One region of the Parabacteroides sp. AF17-3 genome, then DNA from elsewhere that is predicted to be linked to it. Evidence: riboswitches for the same ligand, from Rfam matches in the RefSeq annotation. Region 1 holds a riboswitch; the other holds the start of a gene.
What was found. A riboswitch is a leader RNA that binds a small molecule or an ion and turns the genes downstream of it on or off. The one in region 1 is predicted to bind cobalamin.

Region 1 (7,801 bases):
AGATCACTATGCAGGGCTTGTTCTACGGAACAGGACGGACGGTTCCCCCTGCAATCATCAGCATTACTTTCAACTCGCTGCGTATACCGATGGCTATTGTATTATCCGCCATGGGATTGGGAATCGTCGGTGTATGGTGGGCAATCAGTATCTCCAGCATGCTGAAAGGAATCGTTTCCTTTATCTGGTTCAGGGCCTTACAAAAGAAGATATTGAAGTGAGAAGTTTATTTTGATAAATGAAGTAATATTGATTTATATCATTACATTTGCGATTAGTAATAATCATAAAATAAACCTGCTATGAATGAAATACGAATTATTCAAAGTAAGATCTATGAAATAAGAGGTCAAAGAGTCATGCTGGATTTTGATTTAGCTGAACTTTATCAAGTAGAAACACGAAGACTTAATGAAGCTGTGAAAAGGAATATAAAGCGATTCCCTAAAGATTTTATGTTCCAACTCAATGTCGATGAGTGGATAATCTTGAAATCGCAATTTGCGACATCAAGATGGGGAGGTACCCGCAAACTGCCGTATGCTTTTACTGAACAAGGATTGGCAATGCTCTCTGGTGTGTTAAATTCAGATATAGCCATACAGGTCAATATTAACATTATGCGTGCTTTTGTGGCTGTCCGGCAAATGATAGCCAATCCTACAGTCGATAAAACAACAAAACTTCAACAGGAAGTCAATGAACTCAAAGAATACATCGAAGAGGTATTTACCGACTACAATGATATCAATGAAGATACCCGGATACAATTGGATCTGATCAATAAAACACTGGCGGAATTGCAGGTACAAAAGAAGCTATCTGATAAACCGCGCAATCCGGTAGGATTCGTAAAGCCGAAGTGATTGTGGTGCAGTCATTTCGAACATTTTCTCTCTAACACTATAGACCTGGCTATAACAGCACTATAGTATCACTATGACTAACACGGTGTGCTATCTACAATAACACTACTGTCCTACATTTAAACTTGTAGTATGCCGGATCAGGACACCCCCGAAAAAAACATAGGACCTTTGACTTCAAAACATATATGTTTTGTAATCAAAGGTCCCTTATTTACAAATCAAAACACCTATACCTTGTAACCGGTAGTTACCCTTTGTCCAATGGATGACTACCGGCTGAACCTGAAAGATAATTATTCAGCATCTTCGTTATCAAGTACACGGATCTGCTCAAAGTAATAGCCTTCAGCAATATCAGCACCTTTTTCAACGTTACCTGTCTTTATATCATAAATATAGATACAAGGGTTGGTGTTTTCCGGATTAACACCGATATAAGCCTTACCGTCAACAATTGCCGTACGTTGAGAGAAACGGCCACCACTGTATGGAAGATCCTTTCCGTTGTATTGTACACGGCTGCTGGTTTTCGTATTAAGGTCGATGACTGTATAATAATGGCTATAGCTGTCAATATCCATGCCAAGATCATCCTGGCGGGCATAAGCAAGCACTTTTCCGTCTCCCAGGTATTCAAGAGAAATCAGTTTTCCGGCATTGGTGAAAGCATTGTATGTAGGATCAAAGTCTTTCTCACCGGCCTTAATACGAATCAGATGGCTCTTTTCCGTCCCATCTTCATTTTCAGAGAAGCAAGCCAGATAAAGATTTCCGGATTCATCAACCAATGTACATTTCTGCAATAATTCACCATAAGCACTACCTACCATCTGGTGAGCTATCGTGTTCTGGATATTGCTTTCTACTGCCATTGTTTCTACATTAATCACAGTAGTAAAGAAGAAAGGTGTTGTATCGCCACGTTTACTTTTCTTACCCAAATAGAAATATATCAGCTTATTATCGCTTTTACGATAAGACAAAATACCGGAAGTCGAGAACAACTTATCACCTTCTGGAAGAGGTATATCAAGAATACCTTCTTCAATTAAAGACATATTAGTAGTATTCAGTTTCGTCCAGATAATCTTGTCTCCATCCCCGTTAGAAGCCATAATCACCAGCGTATTGTCGTCAATCCAGGCATGTGTATATTTACGGGTATCATAAGTATTCGTACCTTCGCTAAAAGGATAAGACTGAATATTCTTGATGGTATTATCAGACAATATGTACTTTGATATACGATCACCTGATACAGGTACCTGATAATAATATTTCCCTTTGACAATGGTTTCCAGAGACATTACCGAGTGAACCTCAGTGCCATCTCCTTTAAAGTCAATGGGAGTTGAGCCAGCAGTAAGAGAATCTATACTTTTAACCAGCGTTTGAACATCACGTCCCATGCCACCATGTTTATCCAGAGCAATCCAGATGTCAAAGTGATAGTTCTTTGGCTCAGGAGTAGGTTCCGGGGTCGGCTTAGGATCGTCATCGTTAGAACAAGCATTGAAAGACAATGTAACCATTGCCATAATGAATGCATAAAATAGTAACTGAAACTTTTTCATTTGTATGAATATTTAATTATTAATTAATGAATAATCTGAATTTGGCAAAAAACGCACGTCCAGGTTTCTGGAGTTTGTAATTATCATAAGCGGTAGAGTCAAATAGATTGCTACATTCCAACGATATATTGTAACGCTGTTTATTCCACGAATAGGTCACATTTACATTCGATATATTCTGGGTCGGGATACGCGATTTACTCTCGATAGCACCATAAGCCTCCCAGGAAAGATAAAACCAGTGTATCCATTGCCAGGAATACCCGATACGGAGATCGTCGTCCTTCTGGGCCAGATCATGAAATGTATAACTGACATCCGCATTACTATAAAACCAGGGGCGATTGGGTACGCGGTTTTTATAAGTAGCCGAAGGTTTACCGTCTGTCTTGTACTTTTTCTGGTCGCGGGCTTCATTGTAACTGGCATTGACCACTATCCGGAGGCTGTTTTTCCAGTTATATCGGACTTCGCCTTCAGCTCCCTTGATATGTACCGCCGGTATATTTTCATATTGCATCATCCCCTCTTTTTCAGAAACCGTTGCCTGGATGAAATCGTCTACAAAGCGTAAAAATCCATTCGCCTCATAGTAAAATGAATGACCGGAAGCAGGATGCCAATTACCAAAAAGGCCGAAGTTAATATTGTCACTGCTTTCCGGATTAAGGGCGAGATTCGGATAGATAGTCGTTCCGTTTCCAAGCAACTCCCGAGACAGAGGCAGCCGCACACTATGTTCAAAAGAGGCTTTAGCAGACAACGCTTCCCAACATATAAAACGCCAGCCGAATCCGCCTCCCCAGTAATTTTTAGTCGCATTCCTGTCAACCTCATCCGAACCTGTTATCCATGAAAGATCATTCTGCTCGACAGATGTTGCGTTGATATAATCCTTGACAAATAACGTACTCTCCCATCTTCCGTCGAAAAACGACTGGTTGTAGGTCAACCCGAGGATATGTTTGGTTAAAACATCATTGGTCGGTTCAAATGTTTCATCAATATCGTCGCGGCGATTGTTTCCGGTACGGTTGAGTAAATAGTTCAGGCTGAAGGAATGATGGCGGTTGATAGTATAATCAACACCTCCGCGGAAAATTGTCAGAGGCCGGTCATAATGACGCATGGATCGTCCGCGACCGTTGATCTCATTACGGGACGACGGGGTAAAACCGCCGTCCCAGTTATAAATACGATAGGCAGTATCAACAGTCAGCGAGCGATCCCAGGTATGGGATAACGATGCACTGGTATTGATCTTATCAAAACGCTTCTGATAACGGGCTGAAATATTCCAAGCACTGCCGCGACGCTCTGCATCTCCGATGACCTTAGTCTGGATAGAACCGGTCTGCAACTCCTTATCTACTTTGGAATAAGAGCCGGAAACAAAGAAAGCATCTGCCCAGGACTTATCGACAAAGCCGGCTTCAAGTTGCCCCAGCAAGGAAAAATAATCATCATGGAACCGTTTGCGGTTGACTTCAATATAGTTACGGCTATCTGCATCCCAGACCTCGACACCTTTCATCATATAATCATTTTTCGAGTAATTGACACCGACAGTCGGTTTCATGATCAATCCAGTCTTCGGCTCTACGAACTGACCATTCAGATCAGCCCGATGCGTGTGAAACGAGCCGATGCCGTAAGAGGCATCGAGATAATTTTTCTTGTCTTGATTGGTGATGATGTTGATAGCTCCTCCCAAAGCATCGGCCCCCAGGCTGGCAGGAACTACTCCTTTATATATCTCGACCCGGTCAATAATATTTACAGGCAAATTGGCCAGTGAAATACCGCTACCTTTTGCATCCAGCGGCATACCGTCAATAAAATATCTCACCGAATTACCCGACAGCCCGTTAATGGAGAGGTCAAAATCGGAACCTACCCCTCCTTCTTCCCTGATCTTGATGCCAGCTGTCCGGTTAACCATTTCGTTCAGGTTCTTCAAGGAACTGATCTGTGGTTTTATATCCAACGCATTGACGGTCAGGGCACCTTCCTTGACCTTCTGTGTTTTCGATTTGCCATACACCTCAACAGTGTTCAGGGTTACGGAATTTTCTTCCATAACGAAATCGAGCGTTTTGTTTCTACGGATATCGAGAATTGTTTTTATTGTATTATAACCCAACAAGGTAATTATAAGAGTATGCTTTCCGGGTTTCAGACTTAGTGAATAGCGCCCCCGGTCGTCGGTATATGTCCCTGCCGTCGTATTTTCGATGGCAACAGTAACCATAGGAAGCGGAGCACCATCTTCTCCCCTCACCTCTCCGGACAGCGTAACCCTGTCTTGCGCCGCAAGACTTACAGGGAACAAACAAATAAACAACAAAAATACATGTATGAAACCTCTCATCCCATCAAAAACATTATATATTAACGACAGGCTTTCGATAAAACAGAATGGACCACATGAACAGTCGGAACTCCCTACCAAATACAGTCAAGTCCTTACTTACATGTTTTTCAGCCTTATTCCTCGAAAGCTTAAAACTACTGATTCTGGCAGGTCTTCTGACTTACTCCATCATTGAACGTCCTTCCCATTCATTGCGAACAGTGGATTGAGTTGTGTTCAACGACTTTGGCGGAGCTTACAGCAGCGGGTCTGTTCAGGATTTTCACCTGATTCCCTTTTCATCACTTTTCCGTAGAACTGGATTTGTGACACCAAAACCGAGGACAAAGGTAAAGATTATTTTTAAACAGTACCCTATTTTTTATAAATGATCGTAGATTTGTATTAATGGAACGAACTATTCTTTACTTTTGTCAGCAGAATATAATTACATAGCAAACATTTAATAATATGAGCAATTCATTCAAGCCGGCAACTTTGTGTGTGCAGGGTGGCTGGCAACCTAAAAAAGGAGAACCTCGCGTTCTGCCTATCTATCAGAGTACTACCTTCAAGTATGAGACCAGCGAACAAATGGCGAAACTGTTCGATCTGGAAGAGAGTGGTTATTTCTATACCCGTCTGCAAAACCCGACCAACGATGCCGTAGCATCCAAGATCGCCGCTTTGGAAGGTGGTGTGGCAGCAATGCTGACTTCATCGGGACAGGCTGCCAACTTCTTTGCCTGTTTCAATATCTGCGAAGCCGGCGACCATATCGTAAGCGCAACCGGTATTTATGGCGGGACATACAATCTGCTGTCCGTTACCCTGAAAAAGCTGGGCATCGAATGTACATTCATCGACCAGGATGCCAGTGAAGAAGAAATCAGCAAAGCGTTCCGCCCGAATACGAAGTTATTGTTCGGCGAAACGATCTCCAACCCGGGAGTGATGGTACTGGATATTGAAAAGTTTGCCCGTATCGCTCACAAACATGGCGTTCCATTGATCGTCGACAATACATTTGCCACACCGATCAACTGCCGCCCATTCGAATGGGGTGCCGATATCGTTACGCATTCTACGACCAAATATATGGACGGACATGCGACTGCCGTCGGAGGTTGTATCGTCGACAGCGGTAACTTCGATTGGGAAGCGCATGCAGACAAATACCCGGGCCTCTGCCAGCCGGATGACTCCTATCATGGCCTGACTTACACAAAGACATTCGGGAAACTGGCATATATCACCAAGGCTACCAGCCAGTTGATGCGTGACCTGGGTTCTATCCAGTCTCCGCAAAATGCTTTCCTGCTGAACCTGGGACTGGAAACATTGCATCTGCGTATGCCGCAGCATTGTAAAAATGCACTGGCCGTAGCTAAATGGCTTCAGAATTGCGACAAGGTAGCCTGGGTAAACTATCCGGATCTGGAAGGAAATAAATATTACGAACTGACAAAGAAATATCTTCCGAACGGTTCATGCGGTGTCCTGTCATTCGGACTGAAAGGCGGACGCGAGGTAGCTATCAAGTTTATGGACAGTTTGAAGCTGGCTGCTATCGTTACTCATGTGGCCGATGCCCGTACTTGTGTGCTTCATCCGGCAAGCCATACGCATCGCCAGTTGACCGACGAACAATTGAAGGAAGCCGGTATCGCTCCGGACCTGATCCGTTTCTCTGTCGGCATCGAAAGTGCGGATGATATCATAGCGGATATCGAGCAGGCTTTAAATCAGTAATCAATAGTTATTCAACAGGAAATCGTATTGTATAGAATACGGTTTCCTATTAAACATAATGAACTCCATTTCCAGGAGCTCCTTAAAAACAAAACCCCGATGGTATTAGATACCGCCGGGGTTGTTTTTTGTCCATTTCCTCCCTTCGCAGGGATACTCATGGATGAACTTTATTTTATTTTTATTACTAAAATTACGCTTCCAATCTGTTCGCCTTCACAGGCTACTTGCCCTTCCCCATAGGGGAAAGGCAGAGAAGCTTTATATTGTTTAATTATTCTTTAATTCTTATTTTACGATTGCTTTAACAGCAGCTTCGCCTTCAACAGCTACAACTACGATACCTGCAGGAGCAGAGATAGTTGCTTCGTCAGAAGAAAGAACTGTGCTAGCAATTGTCTGACCAAGAACGTTGCTGATAGTAACAGTCTTATTAGCAGCACCCTTGATTGTGATGTCACCGTTACCAGCGATTACAGTTACAGCAGAAGTTGTGATATCCTCAGTATCTGTAGCCATTTCATCATTTTCGATGTTTTCAACATTGAAAATAAGAGCACCGTCACCACCAGTCTTAGCATTGTTGAATTCAGATTTTTCGTCTGTCAATACAATGCAACCATTCTGCATCTTGATCCATGCTGCTTTTTCAGGAGCAATAATTTTACCTTCATAATTGTTAGACTCAATCAGGAATGAATTTCCAACACCTTCTTCTGTAACAGTAGAAGCGCCATCAGGATTTGTATAACGGAATGACCAAGTATAGTTCTTATGGTTATCACCCTTCAGACTATTGATGTATTTCGTATTAATACCTGCTTTAGTATAAGCCTTAACAATTTCTTCTACATTCAGATCTTTCGGATCCATGTTTTCAAAACCATTAACCAATATGATCAAGCTGTCGCCAGTCTTGATAGCTTTTACAAAACCAACACGAGTGTAACCTGCTTTAACATCAGTATAAGGTTTATCCTGACCTACTGTAGCAACAGAATCTGCAAAGCTTACCAAATATTTACCATATTCGAATCCAGCTTTTCCAGGAGTAGCATGAACACAATGTGCAGCATCTGTTGGATTACCATCAGCATCTACGTGATGAGAATTTTCAGTACAAGGAGTACCTTCAACTGCTTCCTGATCCTGACGAGATACAGAAATCAAATACTGAGGTTTGATATAACCAAGACCGCTTGTTATATTAACTGCATCAATACGGAATGACAAACCAGCTTCTGCCTTATCAG
Region 2 (7,801 bases), on a different contig from region 1:
AAATACTTCATGTTCAGACATTAAATCAACCATATTTCCACCTTCATATTCTAAAAAATTAGAATTAAAAACAAATAAAAAAGCAATTATCAATATATAATACTTACAATAAATTTACTATGTTCACGTCCTATATTGTAAGTATTTATATATTGCCTTATGAATCGTTGTTCATAAGGCAATAATTGTATAATTAAACAAATCCAATGGATCAATATTTGTTGGAGATAAACGATTTACAAAATCCCTTATGGCATAATCATCTAATAGTTTATCTGCATGTATCGAATATCCATATTTATTCTTTCCCTCTGAACAAAGCAGATAAATAGTATTATTAATAGAATCAATATATTTAACCATTTTTGTTTCATCCAGGCCATCACAATACACACTAATTTTATATTTAAAAGGAGTATTATCACTCACTATCTTCAAACCATAAATATTACTTACTCGTGCTATTTCACTTTGAATATACTCATTGGCTTGTCCCATATATAAATATTTTGACTTAATAATAACATCATCATTAAAACGTGTTATTAAACTAGTCTGAAAAACCCCTATTTGACCTGAAATATAAGTCAAACGTATATTTATATATGGTTCTTGCAGTGTGGGAAAAGCTGTTATTTCTGATTTATAACAATCTAATAAACCTTTTTTCAGATTTTCTTCCATAACAAAATCAGCTAGTGGGATAAGTCCATTCTCCGAAATGTCAACAATACTATGTTTATCTTCATTATTTAAAGTACTCAACCAATTAGAAAGATTAACATTTAAATCATTTATATTCTTAGGAGGGGTAAAACTAGCAAATTCAGCACCACCTCCTATTGTTTTAACAGAAACCATCATTGATGTCAATTCATTAGAACTAGTTGAACCATTTGAATAACTTTTACCAAGGCCTAATTCGCCGGACACCTCAGAACCGTTTTTCATTTTAAAACCATAAGAAGCATTTATATCTGTATTCATATCCTTTTCGTTTGTTTCTTCAGATATATTTTTCTTATGCAACCCCGTGTATACAACTGAGGCACGTCCTCCTGTTATAAAATCGGACAACACAAATCCACCATAATTGTAAAATAGCTCAGTTGGAGTTGTTCCATATAACTCATCTTTAAAATCACTTGATAAATAATTCAAAATAATTTCTTTCCTAATACGTGAGCTCATTTGCATTACATACTGAGATCTTTTATAAATAACATCCAACTCTCCAAAAACTCTATTTTCTTCATTAAGAGTTGAATTAGTAAATATTCTACTCATTTTTCTTTTTGCCCCGATAGAAAATAAACCTAAATTTAAAGAAAATCCCCCATTGATTTTTTTACTCATACTAGATTTCTCTGTATACCTTTGAAAATCTGAATAAGCAAAGCTATTAGCAATACCTTCATTAAGATTTTTAGTTAAAAAATAACTTGGTTTATCTTTGGATAATTTTTCAATATCAACTACTGAATAAGTTACATTTTCTATTGTACCTACAGGAAAAAAATCATCTTTATATGCTCTTCCCAGACATTTATCAAATGTTACTAACAACCGGGGAGAAAATTGAGAGTGCGACTTAGTATTCTCTATTGGTACCCAAGGATAATCAGGATCTCGCTCTTTTAAAACAATTCCTTTTTCACTATCACTTTCAGGATATTCCCTTTGATCGTCCTCTTTATTACAAGAAATAAAAACTAATGCAAGCAAAAATAAAACAGTTTTCTTCTTCATAATATAATAATTTACATAAATAATAAAAAAACAAACGAAATCTCATGTAATAATATATACCTTTTACAAGATATTTTTTACTCAACTGTTAGCAACACGGTAATTATTAGATCTGAACAAATTTTTCCTAATTCCGATCTCAATAATGACTATAAACTCTGTATTGCTTTATTGAGCATTGATTAATACTGACAGATATTGCTTATATATCCAATTATATTTGGTTTAAGCTATATATACTCAGGTCTATCAACACCTTTACCCGAGGTATTGCATATTACAGAATAATGGCAGGTTTTCTGACTTGTTCTCCCATGATCGGCCGCCTTCCCAAGGATCCTAAAATCCTCAGTGGCAACAAGATTTGCCGGGGTTACAGAACTTACAGCTACGGGTACAGTTCCGGATTTGCACCGGATTCCCTATTACTAACGGCCGGCGGAAGCCAGACCGTTACACCATAATCCGGTGGCAAAAGTACAAATAATATCAATTACTATACCTGATAATTTAAAATACTACTTCTGGTAATATAATTTAACAGATCATACCACCATCCCCCAAACCACTCCGCACACAAAATGCCAACCCTTATTCTTCAAAAAACAGCGTAATTTTTCCTCAAATTGTTCCATATCGCAAAACAATTGGTTCATTTCGGAATGACTACAAAATTAGTTTAAAGTTTAACTAAATGCAAAAAAGCCAAAAAAGTAATATGTTCCGGTTTCCGACAGGTTGTTTTCGTAATATTGCACGGTTGAAAAAATATATTGACGAGGTTTAAAAAGAATTGTATGGGAGAAACAAAAGGTTATGTTTCGCAGGTTATCGGTCCAGTCGTGGATATTCACTTCGATAATGAAAAAGAAGAGAAAATAGTGCTACCACGTATTCATGACGCCATGGAGATAACCCGTCCTAATGGGAAAATACTGATCGTGGAAGTTCAGCAGCACATTGGGGAAAACACAGTCCGTACAGTCGCTATGGATACGACAGACGGACTGCAACGAGGAATGGAAGCCGTATCATGCGGTTCGCCCATTACCATGCCGGTCGGCGATCAGGTAAAGGGGCGTTTGATGAACGTGACAGGCGATCCGATCGACGGGATGAAAATGCTGGATAAAAAAGGAGCTCTCCCTATCCATCGTGAGCCGCCGAAGTTTGAAGATCTGACAACCAGCAAAGAGGTGCTCTACACCGGTATCAAGGTGATCGACCTGCTGGAACCCTATTCCAAAGGAGGTAAAATCGGGTTGTTCGGTGGCGCCGGAGTCGGAAAGACGGTTCTTATCATGGAACTGATCAATAACATTGCCAAAAAGAATAACGGTTTTTCTGTTTTCGCCGGCGTGGGTGAACGTACCCGTGAAGGTAACGACCTGTTGCGCGAAATGATACAGTCGAATGTAATCCGTTACGGTAAAGAATTTAAGGAAAGTATGGAAGCCGGTCATTGGGACCTGTCGAAGATAGACCACGAAGAACTGGCTAAATCGCAGGCGACACTGGTGTTCGGACAGATGAACGAACCGCCGGGAGCACGTTCGTCGGTCGCCCTCTCGGGACTGACCATCGCCGAATCGTTCCGCGACCTGGCTCCGGAAGGCGAGACTCGCGATATATTATTCTTTATAGATAATATTTTCCGCTTCACGCAAGCCGGTTCCGAAGTATCCGCCCTGTTGGGACGTATGCCGTCGGCAGTTGGTTATCAGCCGACACTGGCTACCGAAATGGGAGCCATGCAGGAACGTATCACCTCGACGAAAAAAGGTTCCATCACCTCCGTGCAGGCTGTTTACGTACCGGCAGACGACTTGACCGACCCGGCACCGGCAACGACCTTTACACACCTGGATGCTACCACCGTGCTGAGCCGTAAGATTACCGAACTGGGTATCTATCCGGCAGTCGACCCGCTGGAATCGACATCCCGCATCCTCGACCCGCTGGTCGTAGGCAAGGAACATTACGAAACGGCACAGCGTGTGAAACAGATACTCCAGCGTAACAAGGAGTTACAGGATATTATCTCTATCCTGGGTATGGAGGAACTTTCGGACGAGGACCGCCAAACGGTTAACCGCGCCCGCCGTGTACAACGTTTCCTGTCGCAACCTTTTGCCGTGGCGGAACAATTCACCGGCGTACCGGGCGTAATGGTCTCTATCGAAGACACCATCCGCGGATTCAATATGATCATGGACGGTGAAACCGACGATATCCCTGAACAGGCCTTCCTGAATGTAGGAACGATTGAAGATGTGATTGAAAAAGGAAAGAAACTGGCAGAACAAGCAAATTAAAAACGTATGGAACTGGAAATCATATCCCCTAGTGGCGTTTTATTCAAAGGAGAGACAAATTATGTATCCTTTCCGGGTACGGCAGGCTCGTTCGACGTCCTGCCCCATCACGCTCCGATGATCGCTGCCCTGGAAGAAGGAGTTATCCGGTACCAGACAAATGAAAAGAAAGAACAAGAAATAAAAATACAGAGCGGATTCGTCGAGATAAAAGGCGATATCCTGTCCGTATGCATCGAATAAAAAAATACGATCATGAGCGGTAGATTAAGAATGAAGCTAATGGGCTTGACTACCTTTATTAATGTAGTTATCGGCGTCGCACTGGGAGGCCTGTTATACACCATCTGGCCTTCGCATTATTATGAGTGGTATCCTTCGATACCGGTGTTTTACTGGCTAAGCAGCATGTTTATGATCTACTTTCTGGATCATGTCAAACGGAAACACGGAGACGTTACGGTTGTTACTTATATGGTAGTCCGCCTTTGCAAATTCACGCTCGCACTGGTTTTCCTGTGGCTTTATGCCGCTTTGGTCGGACAGAACCTGAAAGCCTTTGGCTTCACGATGATGTTGTTCTATTTCATTTATCTTGTACTGGAAACATATACATTGTATCTGTTTGAGAAAAAGAGAATGAATAGTGAGAAAAAAGAAAAAGATGAACAGAATAAAAAATAACAGCCTGTTTTGGTTTACTTTCTTGTTACTGGTTTGCATCAGCTTTCCGGTAAGCGCCTCCACGGATGCGAAACAAGGTGAGGTAGATGTGCAGGATATCGTATTCTCACACATCAAGGATGCCTACACCTGGCACATCACGGAGTGGAACGGGAAAGAGATTTCCATACCGCTGCCCGTCCTGCTGAAAAGCGAAGAACGCGGATGGGACTTGTTCCTCTCCTCACACCTGCATCATGGCAATGTGCATCATAACTATTACATCGCCAATGAAGGTAAACATGCCGGAAAGGTGGTAGAAAAAAACAGCAGAGGCGAAGAAGTAAAGCCCTGGGACTTGTCGCTTACCAAAAACGTATGCGGCCTGCTTCTCAGTTGCGGCTTACTGCTTTTCATCGTGCTGCGTACCGCCCGCTGGTATAAAAAGCATCCGTATGAAGCCCCCGGAGGATTTACCGGATTGATGGAGATGGCGGTCATGTTCATACATGACGGCGTAGTGAAGGAAGGAATCGGCAAAGAATATAAGCCTTTCTCTTCTTATCTGCTGACGGTCTTCTTCTTCATCCTGATAAACAACCTGATCGGTATTATTCCGATTTTCCCGGGAGGAGCCAATATCACCGGTAATATCACAATTACCGCCGTGCTGGCCTTATGTACATTCCTGGCAGTGAACCTGTTCGCTACCAAGGAATACTGGAAGGAGATATTCTGGCCCAACGCCCCTATCTTCCTGAAGTTACCGTTGCCGATCATGCCCTTCGTGGAATTTTTCGGCATACTCACCAAGCCGTTCGCCCTGATGATCCGTCTGTTTGCCAATATCATGGCCGGACATACAATCATTCTGGCGTTGACTTGCCTGATATTCATCACCGCTTCGATGGGAACAGCCATAAACGGCACGATGACAATCGTATCCGTATTGTTCACCGTGTTTATGAACTGTCTCGAACTGCTGGTGGCATGCCTTCAGGCCTATATATTCACCCTGTTGTCGGCCAACTATATCGGATTGGCCAAAGTACGGGAATGAACAAACATATTTATTAATAATAAGATTACTAATTTTAAAGATTGAGAGTTATGTTATCAGCAATTTTATTACAAGCAGCAGCCGGTGCAGGCATCGCTAAACTTGGAGCAACAGTAGGAGCAGGATTAGCTGCTATCGGTGCAGGTATAGGTATCGGATTGATCGGTAAAGGTGCCGTCGAAGGTATCAGCCGCCAACCGTCGGCAGCCGGTGACATCCGTACGTCCATGCTTATCATGGGTGCATTGGTAGAAGGTGTTGCCCTGTTTGCGATCGTAGTATGTTTCTTAGGATTGTTCCAATAAATAAAAGTAAACTATGTCATTGCTCACACCAGACGCAGGGCTTTTATTCTGGATGATCCTTTCTTTCGGAATCGTCTTTGTTATTCTTTCCAAATATGGTTTCCCGGTAATCATCAAAGCCGTGGAACAACGGAAAGAATACATTGATCATTCCCTCGAATCGGCCCGCCAGGCAAACGAACAACTTGCCGGCATCCAGGCCGAAAGCGAAAAGATTCTTGCCCAGGCAAGAGAGCAGCAGAATGAGATTCTGAAACAAGCCCTGGCCGAAAAAGAACAGATTATCAGCACAGCCCGGCAAAAGGCATCCGCTGAGGCACATCTGCAACTGGAGGAAGCGACACGCCGGATAGGGGAAGAAAAGGACAAAGCCATCCGCGAAGTCCGCACCGAAATCGCCGACCTGTCAGTCGCCATTGCAGAGAAAGTGATGAAAGAGAAAATCAGCCGTACCGATGAACAGGAAAAGATCATCAACGGGCTGCTCGACAATGTTTCGTTTAGTAAATCATAAGATATGGACGTAGGTACAATCTCTTCCCGGTACGTCAAAGCACTCTTTTCGCTGGCAAAAGACAAGCGGCAGGAGGACCGGGTATATGATGACATGAAGATGCTGACCATCAGTTTCGAGCAAGAGCCGGGACTGAAAGCGGTGCTCGACAACCCTATCTTTCCCCTGGAGGAGAAAGTAAAGTTGCTGACTACCGCCGCCGGCCTGGAAGTATGCGAGTTGTTCACCCGTTTTATCCGCCTGGTACTTCAGCACAAGAGAGAGAGCTTGTTACCGCTAATGGCATATATTTATATCCATATGTACCGGAAAGACAAGAAGATCACCCGGGTGTTGTTCAAGACACCGGCTCCGGTAGATGAAGCGACACAGGAACATTTAAAGGAACGGCTGAAGGAAGAGACCGGCAACACCATCGAATTCATGGGAGTGATCAAGCCGGAACTGATCGGTGGCTTCGTGCTCCGTATCGGTAATACCCGGATAGATGCCAGCTACGCCCGGCAACTGCGGGAAATCAGAAATCAGCTAATCGAAAAAAATTAAAAAAGAAAAACGTATGACAGACCAGATAAAAGTAAGTGAAGTTTCCGCCATTTTACGCGAACAACTGGAAGGTATCAACACCACGATCCATCTGGAAGAGGTGGGCACTGTGCTTCAGGTCAGTGACGGTGTGGCACGTATCTACGGGCTGGACAATGCCGAAGCCAATGAATTGTTGCAATTCGACAACGGAATGGAAGCCATCGTGATGAACCTGGAAGAAGACAACGTAGGTGCCGTATTGCTCGGCCCGACCGACCAGGTAAAAGAGGGCGACACGGTGAAACGTACACGTCGCATCGCTTCCATCAACGTAAGCGAGAACATGATCGGTCGTGTAATCGATCCGCTGGGCAACCCGATCGACGGTAAAGGCGAGATTGTCGGAAAGAAATGTCAGATGCCGCTGGAACGAAAAGCTCCGGGCGTTATCTACCGCCAGCCGGTAAACGAACCGTTACAGACTGGTATCAAAGCCGTAGATGCCATGATCCCTATCGGACGCGGGCAACGTGAATTGATTATCGGTGACCGTCAGACAGGTAAAACCTCGATCGCCATCGACACGATCATCAATCAACGCAGTAATTATGAAGCCGGCAATCCGGTTTACTGTATCTATGTGGCGATCGGACAGAAAGGTTCTACA

Region 2: it holds a riboswitch for cobalamin, as region 1 does, so the genes downstream of both, DWW91_RS13360 (MAC/perforin domain-containing protein) here and DWW91_RS16855 (TonB-dependent receptor) in region 1, are expected to answer to the same signal.

What each region holds. Positions count from the first base shown of each region.
Region 1 covers NZ_QTMM01000012.1:191,767-199,567, forward strand. The annotation lists gene DWW91_RS16840 (MATE family efflux transporter) at 1-221, shown strand, start outside; gene DWW91_RS16845 (ORF6N domain-containing protein) at 303-866, shown strand; gene DWW91_RS16850 (hypothetical protein) at 1,163-2,443, opposite strand; gene DWW91_RS16855 (TonB-dependent receptor) at 2,463-4,814, opposite strand; cobalamin riboswitch at 4,945-5,148, opposite strand; gene DWW91_RS16860 (O-acetylhomoserine aminocarboxypropyltransferase/cysteine synthase family protein) at 5,268-6,548, shown strand; gene DWW91_RS16865 (DUF6383 domain-containing protein) at 6,837-7,801, opposite strand, start outside.
Region 2 covers NZ_QTMM01000009.1:56,009-63,809, reverse strand. The annotation lists gene DWW91_RS13360 (MAC/perforin domain-containing protein) at 172-1,749, opposite strand; cobalamin riboswitch at 2,021-2,227, opposite strand; gene atpD (F0F1 ATP synthase subunit beta) at 2,547-4,064, shown strand; gene DWW91_RS13350 (F0F1 ATP synthase subunit epsilon) at 4,071-4,307, shown strand; gene DWW91_RS13345 (hypothetical protein) at 4,320-4,748, shown strand; gene atpB (F0F1 ATP synthase subunit A) at 4,729-5,787, shown strand; gene atpE (ATP synthase F0 subunit C) at 5,838-6,092, shown strand; gene atpF (F0F1 ATP synthase subunit B) at 6,106-6,606, shown strand; gene DWW91_RS13325 (F0F1 ATP synthase subunit delta) at 6,610-7,152, shown strand; gene atpA (F0F1 ATP synthase subunit alpha) at 7,166-7,801, shown strand, end outside.